Regions from separate parts of the Nonomuraea sp. NPDC049714 genome, predicted to be linked through region 1. Evidence: riboswitches for the same ligand, from Rfam matches in the RefSeq annotation. Region 1 holds a riboswitch; each other region holds the start of a gene.
What was found. Region 1 has a riboswitch for cyclic di-AMP ahead of ACIBQX_RS06160 (C40 family peptidase). Riboswitches for the same ligand answer to the same signal wherever they lie in the genome.
Positions count from the first base shown of each region.

Region 2: it holds a riboswitch for cyclic di-AMP, as region 1 does, so the genes downstream of both, ACIBQX_RS40055 (NlpC/P60 family protein) here and ACIBQX_RS06160 (C40 family peptidase) in region 1, are expected to answer to the same signal.
Region 3: it holds a riboswitch for cyclic di-AMP, as region 1 does, so the genes downstream of both, ACIBQX_RS02720 (CHAP domain-containing protein) here and ACIBQX_RS06160 (C40 family peptidase) in region 1, are expected to answer to the same signal.
Region 4: it holds a riboswitch for cyclic di-AMP, as region 1 does, so the genes downstream of both, ACIBQX_RS15325 (hypothetical protein) here and ACIBQX_RS06160 (C40 family peptidase) in region 1, are expected to answer to the same signal.

Region 1 covers NZ_JBITLM010000001.1:1,281,515-1,289,062, reverse strand. Annotated here, with positions in the region: gene ACIBQX_RS06185 (PH domain-containing protein) at 1-381, opposite strand, end outside; gene ACIBQX_RS06180 (sensor histidine kinase) at 492-1,697, shown strand; gene ACIBQX_RS06175 (response regulator) at 1,694-2,350, shown strand; gene ACIBQX_RS06170 (NYN domain-containing protein) at 2,605-3,927, shown strand; gene ACIBQX_RS06165 (NlpC/P60 family protein) at 4,012-4,977, shown strand; cyclic di-AMP (ydaO/yuaA leader) riboswitch at 5,342-5,500, shown strand; gene ACIBQX_RS06160 (C40 family peptidase) at 5,631-6,074, shown strand; gene ACIBQX_RS06155 (hypothetical protein) at 6,208-7,005, shown strand; gene ACIBQX_RS06150 (M48 family metallopeptidase) at 7,016-7,548, shown strand, end outside.
Region 2 covers NZ_JBITLM010000013.1:297,780-305,327, forward strand. Annotated here, with positions in the region: gene lysX (bifunctional lysylphosphatidylglycerol synthetase/lysine--tRNA ligase LysX) at 1-652, shown strand, start outside; gene ACIBQX_RS40050 (LuxR C-terminal-related transcriptional regulator) at 910-1,122, shown strand; gene ACIBQX_RS40055 (NlpC/P60 family protein) at 1,151-2,152, opposite strand; cyclic di-AMP (ydaO/yuaA leader) riboswitch at 2,159-2,310, opposite strand; gene ACIBQX_RS40060 (amino-acid N-acetyltransferase) at 2,596-3,153, shown strand; gene ACIBQX_RS40065 (RDD family protein) at 3,252-4,562, shown strand; gene ACIBQX_RS40070 (RDD family protein) at 4,680-5,168, shown strand; gene ACIBQX_RS40075 (Lsr2 family protein) at 5,686-6,018, shown strand; gene ACIBQX_RS40080 (ATP-dependent Clp protease ATP-binding subunit) at 7,373-7,548, shown strand, end outside.
Region 3 covers NZ_JBITLM010000001.1:551,126-558,673, reverse strand. Annotated here, with positions in the region: gene ACIBQX_RS02730 (P1 family peptidase) at 1-601, shown strand, start outside; gene ACIBQX_RS02725 (aldehyde dehydrogenase family protein) at 714-2,141, shown strand; cyclic di-AMP (ydaO/yuaA leader) riboswitch at 2,373-2,520, shown strand; gene ACIBQX_RS02720 (CHAP domain-containing protein) at 2,532-3,188, shown strand; gene ACIBQX_RS02715 (fumarylacetoacetate hydrolase family protein) at 3,323-4,162, shown strand; gene ACIBQX_RS02710 (SDR family NAD(P)-dependent oxidoreductase) at 4,167-4,931, opposite strand; gene ACIBQX_RS02705 (MalY/PatB family protein) at 5,003-6,169, opposite strand; gene ACIBQX_RS02700 (DUF664 domain-containing protein) at 6,166-6,639, opposite strand; gene ACIBQX_RS02695 (CGNR zinc finger domain-containing protein) at 6,742-7,296, shown strand; gene ACIBQX_RS02690 (GNAT family N-acetyltransferase) at 7,312-7,548, opposite strand, start outside.
Region 4 covers NZ_JBITLM010000003.1:430,319-437,866, reverse strand. Annotated here, with positions in the region: gene ACIBQX_RS15335 (erythromycin esterase family protein) at 1-390, shown strand, start outside; gene ACIBQX_RS15330 (DUF5302 domain-containing protein) at 472-672, shown strand; cyclic di-AMP (ydaO/yuaA leader) riboswitch at 839-976, shown strand; gene ACIBQX_RS15325 (hypothetical protein) at 1,159-1,986, shown strand; gene ACIBQX_RS15320 (alpha/beta fold hydrolase) at 2,123-2,983, shown strand; gene ACIBQX_RS15315 (hypothetical protein) at 3,038-3,409, opposite strand; gene ACIBQX_RS15310 (roadblock/LC7 domain-containing protein) at 3,406-3,798, opposite strand; gene ACIBQX_RS15305 (MarR family transcriptional regulator) at 3,828-4,628, opposite strand; gene ACIBQX_RS15300 (roadblock/LC7 domain-containing protein) at 4,633-5,010, opposite strand; gene ACIBQX_RS15295 (DUF4032 domain-containing protein) at 5,194-6,411, opposite strand; gene ACIBQX_RS15290 (DUF885 domain-containing protein) at 6,434-7,548, shown strand, end outside.

The sequences.
Region 1 (7,548 bases):
GATGCGCGACATCGGCGCCACCCGCCAGGTGTGGGTCAGCCAGCCTTCGCGGGTGTAGACCGCCTCGCCGGTCACCTCCCAGCGGCGTACCCGGTAGGAGGCGCGCGGCGCGACCAGCGCCAGGACGACGCAGCCCACGGCGAACGCGCCCGCCGCCACGCCGAGCCAGAGGGGGCGCTCGGTGAGGAACCAGAAGGCCGCCAGGCCGGCGGCCGCCACCGGCAGCAGGAAGAGCAGCCACTGGGTCGTCCACCACGCGACCGCCCTTGGGTCGGCCCACTCACGCGGCGGGCGCAGCATGGTGCCGCCGTGCCCGGCTGTCTCGGGCTCGATCTCGGTCTCGGTCTCGGTTCGGGTTTCGGTTCCGGGGAGGACTCGCATGGACCCAGCGTCTCCGGCCCGCCCGGCCCGCCGCGTCGGTCCGAGGTCTGGCCCGGTATCGACTTTGGTCGCTGTCGCCATGTCCTTCGTACGGCATAACCTCGGTGAACGTGACGGGCTCGGATGAATACCGGTGGGCGCTGCCGTCCGTCCTGCTGGGCGACGGCGGCGCGGGGCGGCCGGTGCGGCGCTCGACCCGTGACTGGTTCGTCGACATCGTCATGTTCGTGCTGGCCTGCGTGCTCGCCCTGGTGACCATCCCGGAGCTGGCGGACGAGCCCGAGCCGGTGATCGCGCTGGAGCAGGTGGCCGGCGTCCTGGGGTGCCTGTCGGTGTGGCTGCGGCGCCGGTGGCCGGTCGGATTCGCCGTGGTGACCAGCGTCCTGTCGACCTATCTGGAGCTGGTCGGCGGAGCCGCCGTCGTCGGGCTGTTCACGGTGGCCGTGCACCGGCCGTTCAAGGTCTCCGGCTCCATCGCCCTGCTCAGCGTGGTCACTCTGCTGCCGTACGTGTTCCTCAGGCCGGATCCCGAGCTCGGCCTGCTGGGCACGTTCGTCCTGGGCCTCGCCATCATGCTGACGGTCTTCGCCTGGGGGGTGGTGGTGCGGGCCAGGCGGCAGCTCGTCTGGACGCTCAGGCAGCGGGCCGACATCGCCGCCGAGGAGGCCAAGCGGCTGGAGCGCGAGCGGATCGCCAGGGAGATGCACGACGTGCTGGCCCACCGCCTGTCCATGCTCAGCCTGCACGCGGGGGCGCTGGAGTTCAGGCCGGACGCCCCGGCCGAGGAGATCGCCAGGGCCGCCGGGGCGATCAGGAGCAGCGCCCACCTGGCGTTGCAGGACCTGCGCGAGGTGATCGGCGTGCTGCGCCATCCGGGCTCGCCCGGCGACGAGCCGGTGCCCGAGCGGCCGCAGCCCACCCTGGCCGACCTGCCCGACCTGGTGGCGGAGTGCGAGCAGGCGGGCATGGACGTCCGGCTCGACCTGGCGGTCGGGCACGCGCCGGAAAGCCTGGGCCGCACCCTCTACCGGATCGTGCAGGAGGCGCTGACCAACGCCCGCAAGCACGCCGACGGCGCTCCCACGACCGTGGCGGTGACCGGGGCTCCGGGGGAGGGGCTGTCGGCCGAGGTGCGCAACGCCCTGTGGCCGTGGTCCGGCTCGCGCATCCCCGGAGCGGGGGCCGGGCTCATCGGGCTGACCGAGCGGGCCGAGCTGGCCGGCGGGCGGCTGGAGCACGGCGCGACCCCCGAGGGAGACTTCCTCGTGCGAGCCTGGCTACCATGGCCGGCCGACGACCCCAGGGAGGATGCATGACCGCGCCGATCCGCGTCCTGATCGTCGACGACGACGCGCTCGTCAGGGCCGGGCTGTCCATGATCCTGGGCGGCCAGGACGACATCGCGATCGTGGGGGAGGCGGGCGACGGGTCACAGGTGCCGCCGATGGTCGCCGAGCACCGGCCGGACGTGGTCCTGATGGACATCCGCATGCCGGAGGTCGACGGGCTCGCCGCGACCGAGGCGCTGCGCGGCACCAAGTCGCCGCCTGAGGTGCTGGTGCTGACCACCTTCCACGCCGACGCGCAGGTGCTGCGCGCGCTCCGCGCGGGCGCGGCCGGGTTCCTGCTCAAGGACATCCCACCGGCCGAGCTGGTGGCGGCCATCAGGAAGGTGGCGGCGGGCGAGCCGATCCTGTCGCCGGCGGTGACCCGCCAGCTCATCTCGCACGTGTCCGGCGACGGCGCGGGACAGCGCACCGAGCGCGCCCGCGCCCTGCTCGACCGGCTCAGCGAGCGTGAGCGCGAGGTGGCGGCGGCGGTCGGCCTGGGCAGGTCCAACGCCGAGATCGGACGTGAGCTGTTCATGAGCGTGCCCACGGTCAAGGCGCACGTCTCACGCATCCTCACCAAGCTGGGGCTGAACAACCGGGTGCAGATCGCGCTGCTGGTCTACGACGCCGGCCCGTGAGCGGCCGGTCGATCGTCGGAGCCGGTTCCCGGAGGCTGAGGGCTGGAATTCCAGCTTTTCGCCTGGCCGGCCGCGTCAGGTCGTACCGCGTTCCCTGACAGGGCCGGACGTGGCGCGCCTGCTGGGCGAGCGCCGGTCCTCGCGCGGTCCGCTGACGCCCACCAAGCGCTTGTCCCCTTTCGGGTGTCCGTTACGGACAGGTAGCCGACAGCCGTACCCTTGTCTGAAAGAGCATGTCATGAAGGGACAGTGGGATGAGTTCAGCGGGTGAAGGCCTGTCTCGCCCGCTTCCCGAGCAGGTGCGGCTGAATGTCGTCGACCTGGCGGCTCAGGTTCTCGGCTCGATGCCGCCTGTCGCCGTCCCGCCGCCGCTGCGCGGCATCGCCAAGTTCGACCCGCGCAAGCGCGCCAGGCTGGGCAGCGCCCCCATCGCCGCCCAGCTGGAGAACGACAAGGAGTTCCGCGAGGCGGTCGCCGAGTCGGTGGCGGCCGGCTGGCCGGAGCTCATCGCCTCACTGGCCGAGGGCAACGTGCCGCCCGCCGCCGATCCGGTGCTCGTCGCCGCGGCGGCCTACCTCATCCGCCCCCCCGGCTGGGCGGAGATGGTGGAGTCGGCCAGGGCGGATCTGGAGCGGTCGGCGGTCGCGGCCGAGGGCTCAGAGCGCGAGGAGGTCGTCTCCCGGCTGCGCGAGCAGCTCGCCGCCCTGAAGAGCACCGCCAAGGAGGAGGCCGAGCGGTTGCGCGAGCAGCTCAAGTCCGCCCGCGCCGAGAACTCCGACCTGCGCCGCAAGCTGCACGAGACGCGCGAGCGCGCCAAGGCCGCCGTGCGCCGCGCCGATGAGATGGCGCACGCCGCCGAGGACGCCAAGATCGCCGCCTCGGCCGCGGGCAGCGCCGGCGAGTCCGAGCTGCGGCGGCTGCGCGAGCGCCTGGCCGACGTCGAGAAGCAGCTCGAAGCCTCGCGCCGGGCCGCCCGCGAGGGCAGGAGCATCGAGGACGCCCGCATCAGAGTGCTGCTCGACGCGCTGCAGGACGCCTCGGCGGGGCTGCGCAGAGAGCTGGCCCTGCCCACCACGATCAGCAAGCCCGCCGACTCGGTCGCCGCGGCCACCGGCGAGCGTCCGGGGGTGCGCGGGGTGCCCGCCCGCGCGCTGGCCGACGACGACCCCCAGCTGCTCGACCAGCTCCTCGCGCTGCCCCAGGTGCATCTGATCATCGACGGCTACAACGTGACCAAGTCCGGCTACGGCACCCTCACCCTCGCCGACCAGCGCACCCGGTTGATGACCGGCCTCGGCGGGCTCGTCGCCCAGACCCGGGTCGAGGTGACCGCCGTGTTCGACGGCGCCGAGCTCAACTCGCCGGTGCAGGTGGTGGCGCCGCGCGGGGTGCGGGTGCTGTTCAGCGCGCCGGGCGAGATCGCCGACGACCTGATCCGCCAGCTCGTACGCGCGGAGCCGCCGGGCCGGGCCATCGCCGTGGTCTCCTCCGACCGCGAGGTGGCCGAATCGGTGCGGCGGATGGGAGCCAGACCCGTTCCGTCTGGATTGCTGCTTCGACGGCTGGGCCGCGCCTAGATTACAAATATGACGTTTAGGTGAGACTTACCCCGTCACTTCTGTACTATTTCGCCCCAGGTATATCCCCTGGGAGGCGACGCTGTGAGGTTGGGCCGGATACCCCTGGCCACGGGTCTTGCGATCGGGCTGCTGCTGACCCCGATGGGAGGCGCGCTGGCCGATCCCAAGCCCACGGTCAGCCAGGCCAAGGCGAAGCTGAAAAAGCTGAATGACAAGGCCGACAAGGTCGTCGACCGCTACAACACGGCGACCGAGAAGTACAAAGCGGCCAGCGGCCGCTACGCCAAGCTCAACGAGAGCTACAAACGCAAGCTGGCCACCGTGGCCGATCTGCGCGAGCAGGTGGTCGCGATGGCCGTCGACACCTACAAGATGGGCGACTACACCTCGTTGCCCACGATGATGACCAATGACGAGCCCGGCGACATGCTGTACAGCATGTCGCTGACCCAGCAGCTCTCCCAGGAGCGAGCCGACAAGCTCGCCGCCTTCGACCGGGAGAACCGCGGCCTCAAGATCGAGCGCGACAGCGCCCAGGACGCCCTCGGCGACGCCGACAAGGAGCGCGACGCGGTCAACAAGGACCGCAAGGAGATCCTGGCGCTCATCGCGCAGCAGAAGAAGCTCCTCAACAGGCTCGGCGCCTACCGCGCCGGCAATCCCAACAGCACCGGTCTGAAGTACACCGGTCCGGCCTCGGGCAACGCCGCGGCGGCGCTGTCCTTCGCCTACGGCCAGATCGGCAAGCCGTACGTCTTCGGCGGCACGGGACCGGGTGGGTTCGACTGCTCCGGCCTCACGCAGGCCGCCTGGCGCGCGGCGGGCGTCGAGCTGCCGCGCACCACCTGGCAGCAGTGGACGGCCGGCCGTGCGGTGGACATGAACGACCTGCAGCCCGGCGACCTCATCTTCAGTCAGGGACTGGGGCACGTGAGCCTCTACGCGGGCAACGGTCAGATGGTGCACGCACCGCAGACCGGTGATGTGGTCAAGGTGGTCTCCCTTTCCGCCTACGGCAGTAGTTTCGCGGGCGCCCGCCGCCCGTAATCCACACCCTTCGAGCCGGGTCCCGGAACATTTCCGGGGCCCGGTTTTGTGCTTTCCAGGCGTGAATGGATGTGACGCATGTGACAAGAGGTACGGATGGGACCTGACAATCCATTCATTCGTCAACTGTGAGAAGGGTCACTTTTCAATAACGAACCCCCATATCCCAGCAGTGGTTGAGGACTTGACTCGCCCTTTGTCTGATCTTGACTGAGGCACTCAGGCTTTGCCAGATCGTGACGACCGGGCGTAGCTTCTGGCCTCGCGGCGCCACGCCATGGCGCCGCGGACCGCCATCGGATCTTCCGAGGTGGACCGATGAACATTCCAGCCGGTCGCCGCCCCGCCCTTGTAGACGAATGGAGGCGGTGACCTGCCGAGTCCGTGCAGCCAGGAGGCACGGAGCCGGGGACCCAGCGATCCGCGTTTCCGGATCAGGGGTGAATCGGCGCGACACGCGCCGTAGGGCGACTTCCAGGCCCGAATCCGTCAGCTAACCCGGTAGGCGTTCGTGGAAGCTCCAAGGAGAAATCCTGTCTACCTCTTCGCAGAACCCCCGTCTGTCCCGCATCGCCCTGAGTGGCGTGGCGCTGACCATGACCGTGACAGCCGGAGGGATGGTCCTCCCTGCCACGTCGGCGCAGGCGGCGACGATGAGCGAATCCTCCGGCTCCTCCGGGACGAAGGCGGCCAAGTCCGCCAAGTCCGCGAAGCGGGCCAAGGTCGCTCGGCAACAGCTGATGGCCGGTAAGGCGGTCGCGGTGGCCAAGAAGCAGATCGGTGACCCGTACCGTTACGGCGGCACCGGACCCGGTTCGTTCGACTGCTCGGGTCTCGTCCAGTTCGCCTGGAAGAAGGCCGGAGTGAAGATCCCGCGCGTCACGTACAGCCAGTTCGCGCGCATCAGGACGAAGGTCTCCTACAAGAACCTGCGGGAAGGAGACCTGATGTTCTTCCGCGGGCTCGGCCACGTCGGCATGTACGTCGGCGGCGGCAAGATGATCCATTCGCCGAGGACAGGCGAACGGGTGCGCATCGAGAAGCTCGCGGGATGGCGCAAGTCGTCGTTCGTGGGCGCGGTACGTCCCGGGTTGTGATCCCCGGTCCGAAGGCCTCGTCCCGCCCGGGACGGGGCCTTCGGCCGTCCCGGCCGCCATCAGGCTGCCATCGGGCCGTCTTCGGGCCGTCTTCAAGGCGGAGCTGCCGTTCGGACGGCTACCATCGGGCATCGTGTCCGTGCGGGTGAGCCGTCGAGCGGTGCTGGCGGCCCTGCTGCTGGCCGGGGCCGCCACGGCCAGCGCTCCGGACCTCGCCGAGGTCCCGGCCCCGTGGGGTGACGAAGCGGTGGTCGTACGAGGGAGAAGCTCTTCGGTCGCCGGGCACCACGCCCCCGCCGAGCTGCTCCGCGACCTGGCGCGCCGGGCCGACGCGGCCGGGCGGCGGGTGGCGGGCGTGCTGGGCCGGCCGGTGCGTCCGGTGGTCCTGGTGCCCGGCTCCGCCGCCGAGGCCGCCGGGCTAGCGGGGGTGGCGTCGGTCGACGGGCTGGCCGCCGTGGCGGACGACGGCCGGGTGATCGTGGTGCCCGAGTTCTTCGCCCGGCTCACGGCGACCGGCAGGGACGTGGTGCTGACGCACGAGCTGACCCATGTCGCCGCGGGCACCGGCGGGCTGCCGATCTGGCTCTACGAGGGTTTCGCCGACTACGTCGCCTACCGGGACGCCGGGCTGCCCGTGCGGGTGGCCGCCGCCGAGCTCGCCGCCGAGGTCAGAGCGGGACGAATGCCCCGCCATCTGCCGGGACCGGCGGACTTCGCCCTCCAAGGGGACGGCGCCAGGCTCGCGCGGGCGTACCAGGAGGCCTGGCTGGCGTGTCGCTTCCTCGCCGGGAACCGGGGTGAGAGGACCCTGGTGAGGCTCTACCGTGAAGCTCAGGCGGGCGGCGTCGACGGGGCGCTCGCCTCGCTGGGGCTCTCGACCGGCATGCTGACGGAGCGGTGGCGCGCGTACATGCGCGACCAGCTGGCGTGAGGGGACGCGAATGGACCAGAACAGAAACGACGCGGCGGACGACGACGTCGGCGTCACAGAGGCGGGCGAGGTCGCCGTAGAGGCCGGCGAGAGCGCCGAGCCCGCCGGCCGAGCCGCGCCCGGCAACGGCGCCGGACAGCCCGCAGCGGGGCGACCCGCTGGACAGGCCCCGGAGGGGGGAGCCGCGCCCGGCAACGGTGCTGGACGGCCTCCAGAGGGGCAGGGGAGGGGTGTGGCGGAAGCGGGGGACGAGCGGCGGGCCACGATGCTGCGGCGGCAGGCCGGGGCGGCGTTCGCCGTGCTGGGCGCCGTGCTGGTGGGCGTGGTGGCGTTCACCACGCCCTGGCAGGCGCTGCCTTCCTCCGCGCCCGCCGTCACGCCCGACCCGGCCCGGGACTTCACCGCCGCCCAGCTGGCCAGGTCGCAGGCGTTCGACGCGGCCACCAGCCTGCCCAGCTATCTGTCCCTCGGGCTCGGCCTGGTGTTCGCGGGCCTGCTCGTCGCCACCCCGCTCGGCGCGAAGCTGCTGGGATGGGTGCGCGG
Region 2 (7,548 bases), on a different contig from region 1:
CGACATGGCGGACCTGACCCAGCGGATGTACCAGAAGGCCGTGGTCGCCGCGCTGGGCACCTCCGTGGTGGTGCACGACGGCGTCGAGGTCGACCTGGGCATCCCCGAGTGGCCCAGGATCAGGCTGTACGACGCGGTGTCGGAGGCGGTGGGCGAGGAGCTCACCACCGAGACCCCGCTGGAGCGGGTCCGCGCGCTCGCCGACAAGCACGACGTCCACTGGGACGCCAAGTGGGGACAGGGCAAGCTGGTCCAGGAGCTGTTCGAGGAGCTCGTGGAGCACACCCTGATCCAGCCCACGTTCGTCATGGACTACCCGCTGGAGACCTCCCCGCTGACCCGCCAGCACCGCGACAACCCGATGCTGACGGAGAAGTGGGACCTGATCGGGTTCGGCACCGAGCTGGGCACCGCCTACTCCGAGCTCATCGACCCGATCGAGCAGCGCCGCCGCCTGGTGGAGCAGTCCCTGCTGGCCGCGGGCGGCGACCCGGAGGCCATGCAGCTCGACGAGGACTTCCTGCAGGCCCTGGAGTACGCGATGCCGCCGACGGGTGGCATGGGCGCCGGCATCGACCGCATGGTCATGGCGTTCACCGGCCGTAACATCCGCGAGACGATCTTGTTCCCGCTGGTGAGACCGACCGGCTGAGCGGGCTCTTTCCGGCAGCGGCTCCGCCGTCCGCGCGGGACGGCGGAGCGAAGCTGCGCAGGTGTCACCACCGCGATCATTGCGCCCCGATATTTGCCGACATATAGCGAGTACTTCAGCTGCGGCGAGGCGCGTCAAGTCATGCCGATCTCGTGCTTGACGACCTTTCCCGCATGCGTTTACCGTCTGGCGGGACGAGCAGCCTCACTCGGATCAATGACGTCTCCGAGTCGTGCTGTTGGGAGGGAGGGCTCCCGATGAATGTGCTCACTGAAGGCGTTGAGCTCAGCCATGCCGATCTGGCATTGCTGGCCGAGCTCGCCAAGGGGGTAACGGTGGATCGGGTGGGACGGCGCTTGGACATCAGCGGGCGGACGGTGCGCCGAAGACTGCGGGGGATCTGCGACCGCATCGGCGTGGCCACCGCGATCGAGGCGGTGGCCTGGGCGGCACGCCGGCAGCTGATCTAGCCCGCGAGGTGATCCAGCGCGAGGTGATCTAGTCAGCGATGCGCACGGCTCCGGCGTAGGGGCGCCGGTCGAGCGACGCGATCCGCACCACGTCACCGGTCCGCGGCGCGTGCACCATCATGCCGCCGCCCAGATAGATGCCCACGTGGTGCAGGTCGCTGTAGAAGAAGACCAGGTCGCCGGGGCGCAGCTCCTCCTTGGGGATGTGCCTGCCGGCGGTCCACTGGTCACCGGTGTAGTGCGGCAGCGAGATCCCCACGCGCTGGTAGGCCGCCATCACCAGGCCCGAGCAGTCGTAGCCGCGTGGGCCCTCGGCGCCCCAGATGTAGGGCTTGAGCTGCTGGGTGAGCGCCCACTGCGCGGCCTGCGCGGCCTTGCCTGAGCCGGGGATGGGCAGGCTGACGCGGGTGGCGGGGGTGCCCGGGCGGCCGGCCTCGCCGAGCGCGCGCTTGAAGAGGCTGCTCTCCACCTTGGCGACCATCTTGACGATCTTGTCGCGCTTGGTGTCGAGATCCTTGACGATCTCCGTCACCTCGTCGATGCGCGCCTTGGCGCCCGCTCTGGCCCGCTCGGCCGCCTTCATGGCCTTGGTGAGCTGGACCACCTCCTCGCCCTGCTGCTGCTGGAGCGCGTAGGTGGTGGCGGCCCGGTCGAGGTAGTTCTCGGGGTCCATCGAGCCGGCGAAGGTCAGGGCGTTGCCGAGCCCGCCGGTGATGTACTCGTTCTGCGCGAGCACCATCGCCTTGGAGCGCTTGGCGGTCAGCTCGGCCTCACTGACGGCCAGCGTCCTCTTGGCGCTCTGCGCGGACTTCTGGGCCGCCTTGAGCTTCACGCGCTGCCCGTTGTAGTTCTCGGTCAGCGTCTCGATCTCGACGTGCATCTCCTCGACCTGCTTGGAGAGCTGCTTGAGCGAGGGCTTCGGGTCGGCGGCGGCGGAGCCGGGCGGGCCGGCCATGAGCAGGGCGGCGACCGTCACGCCGACAACGCCGAGCTGGAGGACCCGTTTCTCCTTGGTCCCGCTGCGCTTCACCGACCGAGCTCCTTCCATCGACGCCTACCGGGTTAGCTGACGGGTTCGGGCCGGAAGCAGCCCTACCGAGCCGAAACTCGGATTCACCCCTGGTGGTGCTGTGCGGGCACCACTTGTGGTTCCCCGGCTCCCCTGCGGGGATTGGGCGCGTCCCGTACGAGAATCGCGGGGGACATCGTCGCTGGACACTAATGCACTCCAGGTTCCTGCTCAACCGGAACTGCAGAGTCTGTAGAGGTTTCACAACCGAAGGGTCACAAGGTGATCTCGTGGCACCCCGTACAGAAAAGGATTTATGTCCCCTTTGCCCTAGGTTCGTCGGGGGATGGGACTGTAGGAACCGTGCAAATCCGAGCGTGCTCACCCGAACACGAGAGGTCACAGGATGGGGCAGAGGTGAGAGTTAGGGCTGAGCCGTAATGACATCTGTACGCTGGATGTCCATGGAGCAGGTCGCCGAACTCACGGTCCCAGAGACAGAGGTCGTCGTCCGGCGCGCCAGGACCCCGGACGTCCGGACCATCAAGCTCCTGGTCGACACCTATGCCGGCGCCGGACATCGCTTGCTGGAGAAGGCGACCGTCACCCTGTACGAAGACGTGCAGGAGTTCTGGGTGGCCGAGCGCGGCGGCGAGGTCGTCGGCTGCGGCGCCCTGCACGTGCTCTGGGAGGACCTGGCGGAGATCCGCACGGTCGCCGTCCACCCTGAGGCCCGGGGCCTGGGCATCGGCCACCGGATCGTCTCGGCTCTCCTCAGCACCGCCAGGGAACTGGAGCTGCAGCGCGTGTTCTGCCTCACCTTCGAGGTCGATTTCTTCGCCCGGCACGGGTTCCGTACCATCCAGGGCACCCCGGTCTCACCTGAGGTCTATGCCGAGCTGCTGGCCTCCTACGACGAAGGTGTGGCCGAGTTCCTGGACCTGGAGCACGTCAAGCCGAACACCCTGGGCAACACGCGTATGCTGCTCCACCTGGCGTCGGGTGACGAGGTCCTTGACTGACAGGAAAGGTGATTGTTGATACCTATGTCGATACCTTGGGCCAGGACAGGCATGTGCCCTGACACGTGCCACATGCGCACTCGAAGCGAGGTGACACGGTGAGCACAGGACAGCCGCCGTATCCTCAGGACAACTCCGGCGACAACCCGCCGTACGGACATCCTGAATACGGGCAGAACACGGGACGCCAGCAGGGCGAGCCCGACCCCGACGTGACCATCGTCGGTTACCGGGCCGACGACGCCTATGGCCAGCAGCCCCAGTACGGGCAACAGCAGCAGCAGGGCTACGGCCAGCAGCCGCAGTACGGGCAGCAGGGCTATGGCCAGCAGCAGCCTGACTACGGGCAGCAGCAGGGCTACGGGCAGCAGCAGCCGTCGGGTCAGCAGGGTTATGGGCAGCCGCAGGGTTATGGCCAGCAGCCGCCTTCCGGGCAGCAGGGTTATGGTCAGCAGCCGCAGTACGGGCAGCCTGACTACGGCCAGCAGCCGGCCTCTCAGCCGGACTATGGCCAGCAGCAGGCCTACGGCCAGCAGGGCTACGCACAGCAGCCCCAGCCGGATTACGGCCAGCAGCAGGGCTACGGTCAGCAGCAGCCGTCGGGTCAGCAGGGTTATGGGCAGCCGCAGGGCTATGGCCAGCAGCCGCCTTCCGGGCAGCAGGGTTATGGTCAGCAGCCGCAGTACGGGCAGCCTGACTACGGCCAGCAGCCGGCCTCTCAGCCTGACTACGGGCAGCAGCAGGCCTACGGCCAGCAGGGCTACGCACAGCAGCCCCAGTACGGTCAGCAGCCGCAGTACGGCCAGCAGGGCTACGGGCAGCCGGCGCAGGCCGGTTACGGTCAGCAGCCCTACGGACAGGCGTACGGCAAGCCGGTCGGGGTGCAGCCGCCCGGTGCTCCGGCGCCGCTGGCGGAGTGGTGGCAGCGTCTGGTGGCCCGTCTGATCGACGGCGTCATCTTCGGCATCATCTCCTTCCTGGTGTCCCTCGTCATCACCGCCCTGTTCGTCGCGAGCTACAGCTCGGTCACCGGCGCCACGAGCGGCTTCGTGGGCGCCTCCTCCTTCCTCGCGGGGCTCATCCAGTACCTCCTCCTGGCGGCGCTGTACGTGGCCTACGAGTTCTTCATGACCAAGATGAACGGGCAGACGCTCGGCAAGATGGTGATGGGGATCAAGGTCGTCCCGGTGGGGCAGGCGCTGCCGCCCGGCGGGCTGCCGACCGACCTGGCGCTGAAGCGTGCGGGTGGCACCTGGGGCGGTTACGTGCTCGGCATCGTCCCGCTGGTCGGCCCGTTGCTCGGCGTGATCGCCGTGGGTGTGAACGCCGCCTCCCAGCTCTGGGACAAGCCGCTGCAGCAGACGTTCGCCGACAAGTTCGCCGGCACCGTGGTGGTGAAGATCAAGTAACCCAGACCACGTGAAACAGGGGCCGGCATCCCGTCGGCCCCTGTTTTGTGCCTCGATCCGGTACCAGAATGGGCCCTGCGGGGCTCTGACAGGCCTGCGATGGGGTGAGGTGAGGTTATGGCCGGGACACCGCCGCAGGTGGACCTGATGCCCGCTGAATGGTGGGAACGACTCGTCGCCAGGCTCATTGAAGCGCTCGTCTTCGGCGTCTTCTATTACATTCTGTTCATTGCGCTCTGGGGCATCTTCCGAACTGTCGGGGTTCTGGACGCGTTCGAGGGACGTTTGCCCGGGGTGTTCGCTTGGGTGCTCGCGGGGCTGGCATATACGGCCTACGACTGGCGTCAACTTTCCCGAGGCGGGCGCACGTTCGGGAAGGCGATCATGAAGATTCGGGTTGCGCCGGGCGACCTTCCGCCGCGTGAGCGGCTCAAACGAGCCCTGCTCTATCCGGCGCCCGCTATGGTGATGGGCATTCCGGTGGTCAATCTGCTGGCCGGAATGTTCGTGTTCGGCGTCGGTCTGCTCATCTTGATCGACAAGCCACTCCAGCGTGGGCCGCATGACAGACTCGCGGGAACGCTGGTGGTCAAAGATCTTCGTTGAGCCACTCGTACCTGGCTCGATGGCTTTTCACAAAATTTTCCGCTTGATCCGGTAAGGAGCCTGGAGAGACTGGCATTAGGCTATGGACGTCCGGGTTGCCGGATGTTGGTGCCCCCTGCCGGGCTGTGGGCATCGGTGTGCCGCTATGGTCGGGTGCGGGCGGTGCTCTCACCTTGGGTGACATGAGGGCCGGGTGGCCCCAGCTCTCCCGCGACGTGTGTATAAACGCCCCTGAAACCCCGGTCCGCTGTGGAGACGAGGACGAATGCAAGCCGTAACAGACGTATTGTCGGCGCTCATCCCACCTGTCGTCGTGGGCGGCGCCTTCATCTTTGGCGTGGTGAAGTTGGTGCGCTCCGAGGGCGCCGGACGGCGTCCAAACCGCCAGGATCAGGCCGAGAACCACAACTGATCAGCGGCTCAGCGAATCACTGCAGCTCTGAATTGTCTTAACGCCTTTCCGGGTATATGTTTGGCTCAGGCGAATGAAACAATGCTCCGGGAAAGGATTGCGTAGATGGCCAAGCAGATCCAGGAGATTCTCATCGATGACCTCGATGGGGGCGAGGCCAATGAGACGGTCAGCTTCGCTATTGACGGCTCCACCTATGAGATTGACCTCAGCGACCTTAACGCCAAGAAGCTGAGGGACTCCCTCACGCCTTTCGTGCAGCACGCTCGCCGGGCAGGTGCCGTATCGACGCGCCGTCGCGGACGCGGCGGGCAGCGTGCGATGAGCCGCGAGAAGAGCGCTGAGATCCGGCAGTGGGCCAAGGCCCATGGACTGCCGGTCAGCGAGCGAGGCCGTATCGCCTCCACCGTCGTAGAGAAGTACGAGGCGGCCCACTAAGGAGCCGACTCACCGACCATGCGCTTATGCCGATCGCCTAGGACCCCGGCGACCGCCATAAGCGCATGATCATTTTGGGGCAAATCTCAAATAGTGGACGTTTCCCGGGTTGATCTTCTGATTCTTCGGCATTTGGGCCGGTGTTTCCCGACGGTGCGGTGCGGGCCGTGGGCGAATGGGCGGCATTTGTTGATCTGCTGCCTGGAGCCCCCACCTTTCCCCGCCTGACATCCTGACGCTCCCGCTTCCTCGGCCGGCCGTGCCGGGGTGGCGGGATTCGGCGTTATGCCGGCACGCCGATCTTCTCGGTGATCGCGTTATGGCGCGCGTGGTGATCCGGTTCGTGGAAGAAGTCCGGCATGGAAGCGTTCCCACGCGGCGTTCTCCCGGCGTGTCGCGACGGATTGTTTCACGTGAAGCCGTTCAGGCGCACCGCCACCCCAAGAGGCTCGCGACGTCACTCGTCCGCGCTCATTACCTCCCGCCCGTTTAGGCGCACGTTCCCCCGGCCCCCGTACGCGGCGATCCTGAAAGCCGCGCCCAAGCCCGTACGCGGCGGTCCTGAAAGCCGCGCCCAAGCCCGTACGCGGCGGTCCTGAAAGCCACGCCCAAGTCCCTACGTGGCGGTCCGGAAATCCGCTCCCCGGCCCGTACGCGGCGGTCCTGTATCCACCCCCCGGCCCCCGTACGCGGCGATCCTGAAATCCACGCCCGGCCTGTGCGCGGGCGGTCCCGTAATCCACACCCCTCGTCTGTACGCGAGCGGTCCGCCAATCCACCCGCCCCTGTACGCGAGCGGTCCGCTAATCCACTGCACCTGTAGGCGGGTGGTCCGGTAATCAACCCCCTGGCCTGAACGCTGAGGTCCTGTAATCCAGGCCAACGCGCGGCCCGGTACGCCGCCGGGGCGCCACCGGTAACGATCCTGACCGGACCCTCCGCGATTACGCCCTGGGTGATACGTTGCACGGCCGCTTGGCCTGCGTTTGCACCAGCACATACGATGACCGGGTAAGAGTTACGGACGCGGCGCGTAGATGAGTGGGCGAAGGCGGCCCTGGGCCGGCCCGCCACGGCGTCCGACAGTGGATCCGTGCCGATCTGCCCGCGCCGTCACCGAGGTATTAGACCCACTTCAGGCGAGCGCCCTAAACATCGTTCGCTTGCGGCGTATCGGGAACACGTCACCCCCGAACGGTAGTTGGATAGAGGGTGAAGGCCCTGCTCTCGGGGAACGTGTCTGCTATAGAGCGTGTCAGCGGCAGAGGGCAAGGTTTGCCGAGCCAGGGCTAGCATGCGGGATGACGGGACCGGATTAACCGGCCTGACTGACCGCTCTGTGAGGAGCGACGAGATGTTCGAGAGGTTCACCGACCGAGCGAGGCGTGTTGTCGTCTTGGCCCAAGAAGAGGCCAGGATGCTCAACCACAACTACATCGGCACTGAGCACATTCTTCTTGGGTTGATCCACGAAGGTGAGGGCGTAGCCGCCAAGGCTCTGGAGAGCCTGGGCATCAGCCTTGAGGGTGT
Region 3 (7,548 bases), 730 kb from region 1:
GGGGGTGACCGTGGCCGCGCTCGCGGTGGTCAACGCCGCCGGGTCCGTCCTCGATCCGGGGACCGGGGTCCTGTCCGGCGCCCGTTACGGGCTTCCCGGCGAGTTCGACCACCTGGGGGAGCCGTCGGCGGAGGAGGTCGCCGCCTGGCGGCCCGCCGGGGTGACCTCGCTCAACACCACCATCGGCGTCGTCGCCACCGACCTGACCCTTACCAAGGCCCAGTGCGGCAAGCTCGCCGGGGTCGCGCACGACGGGCTCGCCCGAGCCATCCGCCCCGCGCACACGATGGTCGACGGCGACACCGTCTTCGCCGTCTCCACCTGCGCCCTGCCCCCGCCACAACCCGGCCGGACCCCGTACGGATCCCGCCCCGCCGCCGTGAACGGGCCTGGACCTGGTGGGAAGTTCCAGGACGGCGCCGTACGTCGAGCGCCCTGGGACGGTACGGCGCCCGAGGGGGTGCACCTGCACGACCTGCTCGCCGCCGGGGCCGATGTGTTCAGCCGGGCCGTGGCGCACGCGGTGCTGGCCGCGACCGGGCGGGCGGGCGCGCCCGCGTATCTCGACGTGTTCCCGAGCGCCCTTCGGCGAACGCCATGACCCGATCGCCATGACCCGATCGCCATGACCCGATCGCCATGACCCGATCGCCATGACCCGATCGCCATGACCCGCATGCCATGACTCGATCGCCAGGACAAAGGGGGAAACAGTGACTTACGCAGGCTCGTGGCCGTCCGGCCTTCCGGTGGGGGAGGGGTGGGCCGAAGCCCCGGCGTACGCTGACGTGATCTTCCCGTACGACGGCTCCGTCGTGATGAGCGCGCCCGTGGGGGACGCGGCGCTGGCGGCGCGGGCCGTGGAGGAGGCGCTCGCGGTCGCGCCCGCGATGGCCGCGCTGCCGTCGCACGCGCGCCGCGCCGCGCTGACGAGCGCGCACGACGCGGTCGCCGAGCGGCGCGAGGAGTTCGAGCGGCTGCTCGTGCTGGAGACCGGCAAGCCGCTGGTGGACTGCCGGGTCGAGGTGGCGCGCACGCTCGTCACCCTGGCCACCGCCGCCGAAGAGGTGGCGAGGCTGCACGGTGAGACGGTGCCGCTGGACCTGATGCCGTCGGGAGAGGGGCTGATCGGGTTCTGGACGCGGCGACCCATCGGCGTGGTGGCCGGAATCACCGGCTTCAACTATCCGCTGCTGCTGGCCGCGCACAAGATCGCTCCGGCGCTGGCGGCCGGCTGCCCGGTCATCGTCAAGCCGGCTCCCGCCACGCCGCTGGCCACGCTCTGGCTGGTGCATCTGCTGCGCTCGGCGGGCGTGCTGCCCGCCGCCGCGGTGCAGCTCGTCACCGGGGACGTGGAGGTCGGCCGCACGCTGGTGGAGGACCGGCGGATCGGCGCCGTGTCGTTCACCGGCTCGGCCGCCGCGGGGCACGCCATCGCCCGCGCCGCCGCCCCCACCAAGGTGCTGCTGGAGCTGGGCTCGAACGCCGCCCTCGTGGTCGCCGCAGACGCCGACCTGGAGGCCGCCGCCGACGCCGTGGTGCGCGGCGGCTACTACGCCTCGGGGCAGGCGTGCATCTCGGTGCAGCGGGTGCTGGTCGAGGAGGCGGTGCACGAGAAGTTCCTCGGGCTGCTCGCCGCGCGCATGAAGGACGTCGCCGTGGGCGATCCGCGCTCGCCCGGGACGCGGGTGGCGCCGCTCATCGACCCGGCGGCGACGGACCGGGTGCTGGACTGGATCGGATCCTCCGGCGCCAGGCTCGTCACCGGCGGCGTGCGTGACGGCCGGGCCATCGCGCCGACCGTGCTGGCCGACGTGCCCGGCGGGGCCGCCGCCTGGGACGAGGAGATCTTCGGTCCTGTGGTGTGCGTACGGCCGGTGCCCGACCTGGACGCCGCCTTCGCCACGGTCAACGCCTCCCGGTACGGCCTGCACGCCTCGGTCTTCACCCGCTCCCTGGCCACGGCGTTCGCGGCGATCGAGCGCATCGAGGCCGGGGGAGTGGTGGTGAACGAGGTGCCGGGCTTCCGCGCCGACAACATGCCCTACGGCGGCGTCAAGGACTCCGGCATCGGCCGGGAGGGCCCTCGGTTCGCCATCGAGGAGTTCACCGTCACCCGAATGGCGATCATCCGGCCCTGAATGGGCGCTTTTCTGTCCTCGTCAAACCCGGAGAAAGGTAAAGAATGGAGGGCTGAATCCCTTGCGTGACAGGGGATTCCGTGAGGGAGTCAAGCCCTGCACTTGCATCGTTCTATGCCGTTCACTTACCTTTGAGTCATCCGCGGTACACGCCAGGGTCTTTCACATGCCCGCGTGGCCGTTGCAATCGCCGAGACCGTGGCTGACCTGTGCCTCTGTTCGATCACAGGTCTGCCGCGGCCGCCGAATCCGCGAAACTCGCGAAACCGGGGACCCACGTATTTCTGGGGTGAATCGGTTGCTCTCTCCTGAGGCATCCGTAGGGCACTTCCACGCCCGAACCCGTCAGCTAACCCGGTAGGCGGCATGGAAGTAAGGAGCACCCCCAGAATGGCAAAGAACATCCTCAAGCGCGCTTATAGCCGGTCCAACATCGTCACCTTCGCTCTTGGACTGAGCGTCGCCGCCGGCGCCACCCTGGGCGGCACCGCCGCCATGGCGGCCGAGCACCCGTCGCAGCAGAAGGCGGTCCCCGTCGCCGAGACCGGCAAGGTCAGCACGCAGACCCTGCTGCGGGTCGCCGAGTCCCAGATCGGTGTGAAGGAGAACGCGGCAGGCGGCGGCACGCCGTACCACAGCTGGTACATGTCCTCCCCGCGCGCCACCGAGACCCTGGCCCGCGACGGCGGCGGCCGGCCGCAGCTGTACGCCAACGCCCCGTGGTGCGCGATGTTCGTCTCCTGGGTCGGTGAGAAGGCCGGCGCCCGGACCTCGGTCGGCTGGGACGCCTACACCGTCACCTACGCCGACTGGTTCAAGGCCAACCAGCGCTGGGGCACCGTCGCCAAGCCCGGCTCCGTGGTCTTCTACGACTGGAACGGCGCCAAGACCACCAGCGCCATCGACCACGTCGGCCTGGTCAAGAAGGACAACGGCGACGGCACGATCACCACGATCGAGGGCAACACCGGCAACGGCAAGGTCGAGGAGCGGGTCCGTCCCACGTCGCAGGTCGTCGGGTACGGCTACCCCGAGTTCGCGGCCTGACGCGGGCACAGCACCGGAAAAGCGCTTGAGTAGGCTGCCGGACATGGCGAGCCCGGCGCGGGCACGCCGTGACCTGGACGGGCCCCGGCCGGGGCCCTGACCGGGAGCACTGTTCGCTTGACAGGAAGGCGCTCATGCACCTCGTTCGTTGCTCTCGTTCCTCCCGCTGGGCGGTGCGCGCCGCGGGCGGCGACCGCGCGCTGCCCGCCGGCTTCTCGCTCGGCGACGCGCTCTCCGCCGACCTCGATCACTTCCGTACGCTGCTCGAAGCGGCTTCCGAGCCGATCGACGAGGTGACGCCCGCCGCGCCCGTCGATCCCGACACCGAGGTGTGGGCGGCCGGCGTCACCTACCGGCAGTCCCGCGAGGCCAGGGTCGAGGAGAGCACCGAGCCCGACATCTACCAGCGGGTCTACGACGCCGAGCGCCCCGAGCTGTTCTTCAAGTCGATCGGCCGGCGGGTGCGTGCGCATGACGAGGCCATCGGCGTGCGGCCCGACTCCACCTGGGACGTCCCCGAGCCGGAGCTGGCCGTGGTCGTCACGGCCAGCGGCGAGATCGCCGGCTACACCGTCTGCGACGACGTCAGCTCCCGTTCCATCGAGGGGGAGAACCCGCTCTACCTCCCGCAGGCCAAGATGTTCGCCGGCGCCACCGCGCTCGGCCCCGGCATCCGCCCCGCCTGGGAGGTCCCCGACCCGTACGCCCTGGAGATCGAGATGACGATCTTCCGTGGCGGCGAGGTCACCTGGGAGGGCACGGCCGCCACCTCGCAGCTCCACCGCCGCCTCGACGACCTGGTCGGCTACCTGTTCCGGGCCGACCGGCACCCTCGGGGCGTGATCCTGTCCACCGGCACCGGCCTGGTGCCCGGCCAGGACTTCACCCTGACGCCGGGCGACCGGGTGCGGATCCGGGTCGACGAGGTCGGGACGCTCGCCAACGACGTGCTGCCCGCCATGGAGATCCGCTGACGGCTCACCGGGGCGGGTCGAAGCGGCCGTCCACGGCGGTCCAGCCGCCGTCCACGTAGAGCACCGAGCCGGTGACGAAGCCGGCGGCGTCGCCGGCCAGGTAGACCACCGCGCCGGCCATCTCCTCGGCGGTGGCCCAGCGGCCCAGCGCGCTCTTGGCCGCGTACGCGTCGTACCAGGCGGGGTCGTCCTTGATCTGCTGGGTCAGGGGCGTCTCCACCACGCCCGGCGCGATCGCGTTGACCCGCACCCCGTGCGGGCCGAACTCGGCCGCCGCGGTGCGCAGCAGTTGCACGAGCCCGGCCTTCGTCGCCGAATAGACGCTCTGGCCGGGCTCGGTCACGCTGGCGCGGATGGACGCGAAGCCGATGATCGAGCCCCCGCCCCGCGCCACCATGCCCGCGCCGAAGGCCCGCAGCACCTCGAACGAGGCGCGCAGGTTGAGGTGCACGACCCGGTCGAACTCCTCGCTGGAGTAGTCCAGCAGCCGCTTGCGCACGTTGGTGGCGGCGGTGAACACCAGGACGTCGGCGGGGATCTCGTCGGCGCATGCCCGGACCGCCTCGGTGTCCAGCACGTCGAGCAGCCGCGCCGTGCCGCCGCACTGCCCGGCGGTGTCCTGCGCGGCCGCCAGGTCCTTGTCCGCGCACACCACCGAGGCGCCGTGCGCGGCCAGGGCGAGCGCCGCCTCCCTGCCGATGCCGCTCCCGGCGCCGATGACCACCGCACGCCGCCCGTCCAGGCGGAACAACCGCTCGTATGCCGTCATGGGAAGCACCTTAACGACTGGTCTGACCAGTGCACCAGGTGCCCTGGCATGCGTCTTCCCGTAGGTGGCGGTCAGAGGGCCGCGAGGCGGGCCAGGATCTCCCGCAGCAGGGACGGGCTGGTGGCGAAGTTGAGCCGGGCGAACGCGGCGCAGTCGACATCGGTGCCCTGGGCGAACTCCGCCCCCTCGCTGAGCTTGACCCGCGCCCTGTTGAGCACGTGCTCGGCCGGTGCGCCGGCGCCGATCGGCGTGCCGGTGAAGTCGAACCAGCTCAGATAGGTCGCCTCCGGCGAGTGGTAGCGCAGGTCCCACGGCAGCGCCGCCGCCCACTCGGCGACGAGGCCCCGGTTGTGCTCCAGGGTGCGCATCAGCTCCGCGGACCAGGCGTCACCCTCGCGCCAGGCCGCCACGGTGGCGACCCGGCTCAGCGTGCTCGGCGTGCCGAAGTAGTCCAGCGGGGCCTCGGCCAGCGACCGATGCACCCGTTCAGCCCCGACGTGCGCGACGGCGCAGCGAAGCCCGGCGATGTTGAACGCCTTGGTGGCCGAGGTGGTGGTGATCGTGCGCGCCGCGGTCTCGTCGCCCAGCGAGGCGAACGGGATGTGCCGGGCGGGCCGGAACGTCAGGTCGGCGTGGATCTCGTCAGCCAGGACCACCAGGTCCAGCTCCGCGGCCACCTCGGCGAGCAGCGCCAGCTCGGCGCCGGTGAACACCCTGCCGGTGGGGTTGTGCGGGTTGACCAGCACCAGCATCCGGCAGCCCTGGGCGCGCAGCCGGTCGGCCAGGCCGTCGCCGTCGAAGTCCCAGCCCGCCTCCCGCCACCGCATCGGCAGCGGCACGACGCGCCGCCCCGACCTGACGATGCTCGCCAGGAACGGCGGATAGGCGGGCACGTGGATCGCGACGGCGTCGCCGGGCCGGGTCGCGTGCTCGATCATCACCTGCAGGACCTGGATGAGATCGGTGAACACGCGAGTTCGTCCCGGCTCCGGCCGCCAGCCGTGCCGGGTGGCCATCCGGTCCTCGAACGCCTCGATCACCGGATCCCCGTCCGGCCAGAACGGGTACCCGAAGTCCTGCCGTTCGGTGACCCGCAGGATGCTCTCCCGCACCGCGGGCGGGACCCCGAAATCCATGTCGGCGACCCAGGAACCGAGGGTGCCGGGCGGCAGCGAGCCCCATTTGACGCCATGGCCCGCGCGCAGCCGATCGACGTCCACGCGTTGGAAGGCGGTCATGCCCTGGCCCCCGCCCCGGCCAGGATGGCGTCCCGGATGATCTCCATCTGGCCGTGGTGCTGGGCGAGTTCCTCGTACACGTGCAGCAGCGCCGCGCCCTGGGTCAGTTCGCGGTCGGGGCCCAGGAAGCCGGGCGGCGGAGTGCCGCGCAGCGGGCCGGAGGGGACGGCGGCGTGCGCGTCCTCGGCCAGCGCGGCGCGCACCGCCGCCGCCCGGTCCAGCAGCGGGCGCACCGGGCCGGAGGCGGTGAACTCGGCGTCGCGGTCGCGCGCCACCTCACGCCCCGCCACCAGGGCGCCGGCCCAGTACGAGACCACGCCGAGGCAGTGGGTGAGCAGCGCGTACGGGCTGTTCGCGCCGGGGAGCGGCGGCCGGACGTTGGCGAGCTCGTCGCCGAGCCCTGCCACGATGCCGATCATGCCGTCCAGGGCCCGGCGGGTGAAATAGAGGTAGTCGTCGTCAGTGATCAATGCGAGCTCCGGGGACGGGCGACGACCTCCCGCGAGAGCGTCACCGGCTTGACAGGTGACGCCACCATTGCGCCCGCCCGCGTCACCTGTCAAGGTGGTGACATGGGTTTCGTGTTCGTCAGCGGCGACCTCGCCCTCGACCTGGTCGGGACGCTCAAGTGGCGGCGGAGCGATCCCGAGGAGCTGCTGGCCACGCCCGCCGATCTGGCCCGGTGGTCGGTCGAGGCCGGGGTTCTCAGCGAGGAGCCGCCGGTGGACGCCGCCGGGCTGCGGCGGACGGTGGCGCTGCGCGAGGTCGTCTACCGGCTGGCGCGCCACGCGATGGACGGCCGGCCCTGGCCGGAGGACGACCTGCACGAGCTCAACCGGGCGGCGGAAGGCCCGGCGCCCCGGACGACGCTCACCCCCTCGGGCATGATCCGCGTCGGCGACGTCACGGCGGTCGCCGCCGAGGTGGCCAGGACGGCCATCGCGCTCCTGGCCGGCCTCGATCGGTCGCGCATCCGCGAGTGCGGCCACCCCGACTGCACCCGGATCTTCATCGACCGGTCCCGGGCCGGCAACCGGCAGTGGTGCGGCATGGAGGAATGCGGCAATCGCGTCAAGGCGGCCAATTACCGCTCCCGGAAGAGCAGGGCCGTGACCGCCGACCGATAGGCATGCGCGTGCGTGCTACGCCGTGGCGGTGTCCCGGCTCGCCCGCCAGTCGTCGCGAAGCAGCTCGTACTCCACGTCGCCCTGCTCGGAGCCCTCGATGGTCTCCGGCCAGTCCTCGAAGAAGGTACGGACATGGCGCAGGCCGCACTTGGTCATGACGCGGCGGGAGCGGGTGTTGACGGTCATCGTGCGGGCGAAGACGCGGCGGGCGCCGAGCTCGGTGAAGGCCCTGTCGATGAGGGCGAGGGACCC
Region 4 (7,548 bases), on a different contig from region 1:
GGCCGGCACCTGCGGCAGCGGCACGGCGCCGCCTACTACGCCCTGGGGCTGCTCATGGGCGAGGGGGAGTTCAGGGCCAGGCGGATGCGCTTCGGCAAGCCCGACCCGCGCAAGCCGCCCGTGCGGAACCGGGTGCCGAGCGTCGACAACGCCACGATGGTCGAGGCCAGGCTGGCCGCCGCCTGCCCGGACGATCACCTGCTGGACCTGCGCACCGGCGAGCGGTCGGAGGGGGTGGCGCGCTGGCTCGGCAGCCGTCTGCACGTGCGCGCCTACGGAGCCGTGGTCAACCGTCTCACCTACAAATTCCGCTTCGCTCCGACCGTGCTCGCGGACGACTACGACGGCCTGGCCTTCATCCGCTCGGGCACCTGCTCCACGCCGCTGTGACCCGGAATCGCCGATCCCCGGTTTCGCGCTGTAAGGAGCGTCATGCCAAGCTGTGTATGTCCCCAACACCAGGAGGTCCTCATGGCGGAATCACCGGAGCCGGAAGTCAGCGAAACCCCCGAGGACGAGATGAAGCGCAAGTTCCGCGAGGCGCTGGATCGCAAGCGCAACCAGCAGGCGGACACGGGTGCGGGTGGCAGGGGCGCCGACGCTTCGAAGATCCACGGAGCACACGGGCCGGCTGCCAGCAAGCGATCGTTCAGGCGTAAGAGCGGCGGCTGAATCGGGGGATTTCGCGGGGGTACGGCATGCCGTACCCCCCTTTTTCTTGACCTTCCTAGGTAGATCTTTCAACCAATTCATGGCATTTGCTTTGCGTTTGTCCGGTTTGGCCTATAAGTTGAGTGGCGTTACCAGGCGGTGACCTGGCCCTTCAACAGGAAGAGGCGGCCGCCTGGCGCCGAATCCCGCGCCTCCGCGGGAACCGGGGACCCATCTCCTGGGGTGAATCCGGCCTTCGCGGCCGGTAGGACATCTCCACGTCCGAACCCGTCAGCTAACCCGGTAGGCGAGATGGAGAGGACGAACTCACCTGTGCTCCGTTCCCGCGTACCCCCAGCCCGCGTAACGTCACCAGCCGCCCACTGAGCGGCGACTTCCCCCAAGCTTCTCCGCGCTCCGCGTAGCGTCCGTCGGCCTTTCGCTGCCCGGCTACGCCCTCAAGCGAGCGCGCGCTTCCCCATTACCTAACGAAGGATTCCCTTTTTCATGTCTGCTCGCTTCGGCATGCGTTCCATCACCCTGCTCGCCGGCGCCGCCACTGCCGGCGTCCTGACCTTCGGCGCCGGCCCCGCCGCCCACGCCGATGTCGACGACACTCAGAAGGTCCTGCTCAAGGGCTCGACCACGGCCTCGTACTTCTGGGACGACAACTCCGGCCGCGCCGGCGACACCGGCCTGCCCGCCAGCGGCAAGCCCATGCAGAAGGGCATGGCCGCCAGCCCCAGCTGGCCCCTGCTGACCGAGGGCTACGTGGTCTACAACGGCAAGAAGATGCCGTTCTTCGTCGGTGACCGTGGCCCCGGCGCTCCCTCCAGCAGCGGCGTCATGCTGGACCTGGACTCCAAGACCTTCGCCGAGCTGACCGGTGGCACGTTCAACTCCCGGACGCTGATGGTCGACAACAACGGTGGCAAGGGCCACATCAAGGTCGAGTACGTCATCACCAAGTGGGGCAAGGGCGTGGGCAAGAAGAACCACCCGGTGGCCTTCTCGACCGGCGCCTGGTCGCGTAAGGACGCCAACCCGGCCAAGCCGCCGCAGATCCTGGCCGAGAAGAAGATCGAGAAGGGCGAGCCGAAGGTCGTGGAGGGCAAGCCTCTCGCCGACGCCTCCGCCCGCGCCGGTTCGGGCTCCGGCGGCCCCGCCGTCTCCGTCAAGGCGACCGCGTACGCCGGCCCCTCCAGCCCCGCCGCCGCGGCCGCGACCGAAGAGCCGAGCGGCGTCACCGGTGCCGCCCTCGCCGGCGGTCTGGCCCTCGTCGGCGGCGGCGCCATCCTCGGCCGCGACCGCATCCGCCGTCTCATGACCCGCTGACCCAGCCCCAACCGCACGCGACACCCCCCGCCGCCCCCTGGGGATGGCTTTGCGCCGACCCCCGCCGACCTCCGCCGTCCCCCGCCGCCCTTGGGTTTGGCTTTACGCCAGAAGCGTTTGACGGTAATTGTCATCTGTGATCTCGCGTGCATCGGTCAACGGCATCGAACTGGCCTACGAGAGCTTCGGCTCGCCTGGCGGGCGCCCTCTCCTACTGATCATGGGGCTGGGCGCCCAGCTCATCCACTGGGACGACGAATTCTGCTCGCTACTGGCCGAGCAGGGTCATCACGTCGTCAGATTCGACAACCGCGACGCGGGCCTGTCCACCCATCTGCACGCCGAGGGCGTCCCCCGACCGGGGACGCCCTCGGCGTATCTGCTGGACGACATGGCCGACGACGCGGCCGGGCTGATGGAGGTGCTCGGCTGGCCCGCCGCGCATGTGGTGGGCGCGTCGATGGGCGGCATGATCGCCCAGACCCTCGCCTTCAGGCACCCCGAACGGGTGCTCACCCTCACCTCGATCATGTCCACCACGGGCCCGTCGGCGGCCCCGCCCACCGAGGCGGCCGGCGCGGTGCTGTTCGCCCCGCCGGCCGGCGACCGGGAGGCGGTGCTGGCCCAGGCGCTGGCGAACAGGGCGGTGATCGGCTCGCCCGGCTTCGAGCTCGACCGGGAGCGTTTCCTGCGGCTGGCCGCCCTGGCCTACGACCGCTGCCACGACCCGGCGGGCACCGCCAGGCAGCTCGCCGCGATCATGGCCTCCCCCGACAGGACCGAGCCGCTCGGCGGGGTGGACGTGCCCACGTTGGTCATCCACGGTGACGCGGACCCCCTGGTTCCGCTCGCCGGCGGCCAGGCCACCGCGGCGGCCATCCGGGGAGCCGAGCTCCTGGTCCTCCCCGGTATGGGGCACGACCTGCCGCAGCCCCTGTGGCCGGAGATCGCCGGTTCCATCACGAAGCTGACCTCAAATTCGGCCGGAAAAGCGTAGGTTTGTGACGACGGCTCGCGCCCGCCGCGCCCGGACGCGAGCCGCCGCGATCTGTCAGACCTCGAGCCTCTCCTCGATGGTCTTGAGCTGGTGCCTGGCCATGGCCAGGTTGGCCCGGTTGCGGTCAAGGGCCAGGTAGAGGAACAGGCCCTTGCCGCCACGGCCGGAGATCGGCCGGATGATGTGGTACTGGCCGCCGAGGGTGATGAGGATGTCCTCGATGCTGTCCTTGAGCCCGAGCGAGTCCATCGTCCGCAGCTTGGCCTTGACGACCTCGGTGTTGCCGGCCGCGGCGACCTGGAGATCCAGGTCCTTCGAGCTGCCGAGCGAGCCCAGCGCCATACCGCTGCCGTGGTCGACGATCGCGGCCCCGAGCGAGCCGTCGATCGTCATCATCTCCTTGAGCGAGATGTCCATGCTGGTCATGCTTCCTCCGATCGGGAATGAACGTGTCGGGCGACCGCGGCGACCGTGGACGCCGTCTTGCGGCCCTCCAGCCGGAGCAGCCCGAGGTTCGCGCCGGGCTCGGCCAGGACTGTGAGGACGATGGTGGGGCCGGCCGCGTAGAAGGCGGCGTGGCCGGCCGAGCCGGAGATGAGCGTCTCCTCCAGCTCGCCCCTCCCCGCCAGGGCGAGCATGCGCCTGCTCATCGCGAGCAGCGCCGAGGCCAGCGCGGCGACCTGCTCGCCGCCGTCGATCACGAGGTCGCACGCGATCGTCAGTCCGTCGACGGTCGAGGCGACGCTGCCTCTCACGTCAGGGGTGCGTTCGCGCAGGAGGACCATCTCCTTGCGCACCTCGTCACGCAGCTCCACCGGTGGCCTCCTCTTGCGTGAGGGGAACCTCACGACAGCTCCTCCAGCGCCTTCTTGAGCCGCAGCAGCAGCTCGATGTCCGTCGGGTCGGCGTTCACCTGCGGGCCCAGCGCCCCAGCGGGCCGGGGACCGCCGGCCTCCCGCCGGGACTCGGGCCGCCTGTCCCGCTTGGGCAGCGCGGCGGCCGGCTCTTCCGTGTCGAGCAGGCCCGCCGCCGCCATCCTGCGCACCGCGAGCATGACCGAGTAGCCGGACCTGCCGAGCCGCCTGGCCAGCTCCAGCGAGGTGGCCTCGCCGTCGGCGCGGACCACGACCTCCCACTCCACGTCGCTGAGCGCCACACCCCGTCCTGCCAGCCGGGGAGCGGGCCGTACGGGAGCGGTGTCCACGTCGGCGGCGGGCCAGATCTGGGCGAGCCGGGCGCGGCGGCGCGCGCACTCGCGCACCAGGCCGGGCACGTCGAAGTACCACCGCCCGCCCAGCCAGTGGCGCTCGCCGGGACGGAACTTCGGCCTGGTCCCGGTGGTGGGCAGGAGGAAGAACGCGGCGTCCAGGACGGCGCCCAGCACGCAGTACTGCAGCTCGCCGAGGGTGACGGGCCCCTGTTCGAGCAGTCGCTCGCAGCCGCCGTCCGCCCGCAGCGCGCGCAGCGCTGCCTCCGGCACGCGTCCCCGCGCGGCCAGCAGCCGCTCGACGCCCGGCGTCTGCGCACAGTCCATGTACGTGACGCGCCCCTCGTCGAGGAAGACGGTGCCGGCCCTGCCCACGCGCAGGGCGCCGGTGGATCGCTCCTTGGCGAGGCCGGCCAGCAGTGTGTCGAGCGGTGGCATGCGCTCACGCCAGCAACTGGTCGGACAGGGCGCGCAGGCGGTGGCGTGCCAGGGCCAGGTTCGAGCGCTCCAGGTCGAGGCGTACGTAGATCACCAGCGGGCCCTCGAACAGGGTGTCCAGCATCCGGAGCAGATGGTGGCCCTTGTCGGTGGTGATGAGCATGTCGTCGACGCGGACCGTGTCGCCCGGACAGGAGTGCGCCAGCCCTTCCACGGTGGCGCGCAGCGTCTCGGTGAGCGCCGCGGCCGACTTCTCGGCGTCCACGCCGTGCGGTTGCCCGCTGACGGCCACGGCCATACCGCTCGTGTGGTCCACGAGCATCGCGTCGAGCGCTCCCGGTATGGCCATGACCGCGGTCAGGCAGGTGTCTAGTCCGAGCATCTGGCCTCCCTCGCCGTCCTGGGACTGGGACAGCTTAGGAGTGACGAAAGGAGTGCCGAATGCCGGAACTTGTCAGGAGTCGTACAGAGATGGAGATGTATATCGCTGAGGCGAAGAAAAACCCCACCGTGATACAGAATCCCGTGATTTATGGGAACAGTTCGCGAGGTCTCGGAATTCGATTCATATCTGCGGATCGGTGGGCTCGGCGGGCAGCAGCGCCTTCTCGTCGGGCTTGAATACCAGCACGTTGTCCACGTACGACTTGACGGCCGCGCTCAGGCCGACGTCGCCCCCGGCCGCCTCCGACAGGTACCACCGGTGGTCCAGGATCTCGTGGAACAGCTGGGCGGTCTCCAGCTTGCCGCGCAGCTCGGCGGGGATGGCCGCGAGCGTGGGCTGGAACACCTCGGCCAGCCACCGGTGGGCCACGATCGCCTCGTCCTCGTGCCGCAGCCCCTTGGCCACCCTGAACCCGTCGAGGTCGTTCAGCAGCCGGCGCGCCTGGTTCTCCTCGGCGTCGAGGCCGGTCAGCCGGAGCAGCCGGCGCTGGTGGTGCCCGGAGTCGACGACCTTGGGCCGGACGATCAGCCGGCCGGTGCCGACCTTGCGCCGCACCATCATCTCCGCCACGTCGAAGCCGAGCAGGTTGAGCCGCCGGATCCGGTGCTCCACCCGGTGCCAGTCGACCTCCTCGATGATCTCGTCCTGGGTGATCTCACTCCACAGCCGGTGATAGCGGTTGACCACGTCCTCGGCGGTGTTCATCGGGTCGATCGCGGGGTCCAGCAGTCCGCCGGCCTCCAGGTCGAGCATCTCGCCGAAGATGTTGGTGTGCGCGCTGTCGATGTCGGCGGCCCGCTGGCCCTCGCTGATCATCGGGTGCATCTCGCCGGTCTCGGCGTCGACCAGGTAGGCGGCGAACGCCCCCGCGTCCCGGCGGAACAGCGTGTTGGACAGCGAGCAGTCGCCCCAGAAGAAGCCGTTCAGGTGCAGCCGCACCAGCAGCACGGCCAGCGCGTCCAGCAGGCGGGTGAGCGTGTCCGGGCGCAGCGTGCCCGACATGACGGCCCGGTAGGGGAGCGAGAACTGCAGGTGCCGGGTGATCAGCGCCGCGTCGAGCCCCTCGTCCCTGCCGGTGACGTAGGCGATCGGCTCCACGGCGGGGGCGTCGAGTCTGGCCAGGTCCCACAGGAGCTGGTACTCGCGCTTGGCGTACCGCTCGCTGATCTCCTTGATCGCGTAGACCTTGCCGGAGAGCCGGGCGAAGCGCACGACGTGCCGCGAGATGCCGCGGGGAAGATCGACCAGATGGCGCTGCGGCCACTGTTCCAGCGGGAGCTCCCAGGGGAGCCGGATCAGGTCGGAATCGCCTAGCGCGCCGGTGATCTGAAGGGGCATTCCACCAGGATATTGTGCATCGGTGGACGAGTTTCTCAAGTGGTACTTTTCCGGACGTCCGGTGGTTGCCGCCACCCTGGGCGCCGAGGGCTATGACCATACGCTCGGCGACTTCTCCGCCACCGCCTTCACCGACCGCGAGCGCGACGAGCTCCGCTGGCTGGAGCGCCTGTCCGCCGCCGAGACCGCTACCCCCGACGAGGCGATCGACCGGGACCTCGTCCTGTCCCAGCTGCGCGGCTCCATCGCGATGGCCGCCTGGCCCGAGTGGCGCCGCGACCCCGGTGGCTACCTCGGGACCGTCTTCAGCGCCCTCTACACCCCGCTCCAGCGGCGGCTCAAGCCCGAACCCGAGCTGGTGTCCGCCGCGCTCTCCCTGCTGGCCGAGGTGCCCGGCGTGCTCGCCGCCTGCCAGGTCAACCTCGACCCCGACCTCGCCGCGCCGCTGCTGGTCCAGCGCGGGCTCCGGCAGGCCCGCACCGGGCGCGGCTTCCTCACCGAGACCGTCCCCTCGATGATCGAGGACCCCGTCCTGGGCGCCCGGCTCGCCGACGCCGCCGAACCGGCCGCCGTCGCGTTCGACGAGCTCGTCGTCTTCCTCGACGGCTTCCGGTGCGGCGGCACCTGGCGGATGGGCGAGCGGCTCTACTCCACGCTGCTGCGCGAGCGCGAACTCCTCGGGTACGGCGCGGCCGAGCTGCACGACAAGGGCCGGGCGGCCTGGGACGCGCTGAACGACCGGATGCGCGAGGTCTCGCCACGGGTGAACGGCTCCCCGGACTGGCGGGCCGCGATGGAGTCCCTGATGGACGACCACCCCGCGACCCTGGCGGAGATGCGCGCGGAGTACGAGGTCGAGACCCGGCGGGCCCGCGACTTCGTCCGTGACCGCGACCTGGTCACCTTCGCCGAGGGGGAGGAGTGCCTGGTGCTGCCGTCGGCCGTCTACACCCGGCCTGTCCTGTCCGTCGCCCACTACCTCGCGCCGCCGCCGCTCAGCACCTCGCGCACCGGCGTCTTCTTCGTCCCCTACACCCCGGACGACTTCACCGAGGAGCAGGTACGGCAGCGCCTGCGGACGAACTCCCGGGCGGTGATGCCCTCGCTGGCCGTCCACGAGGCCTACCCGGGACACCA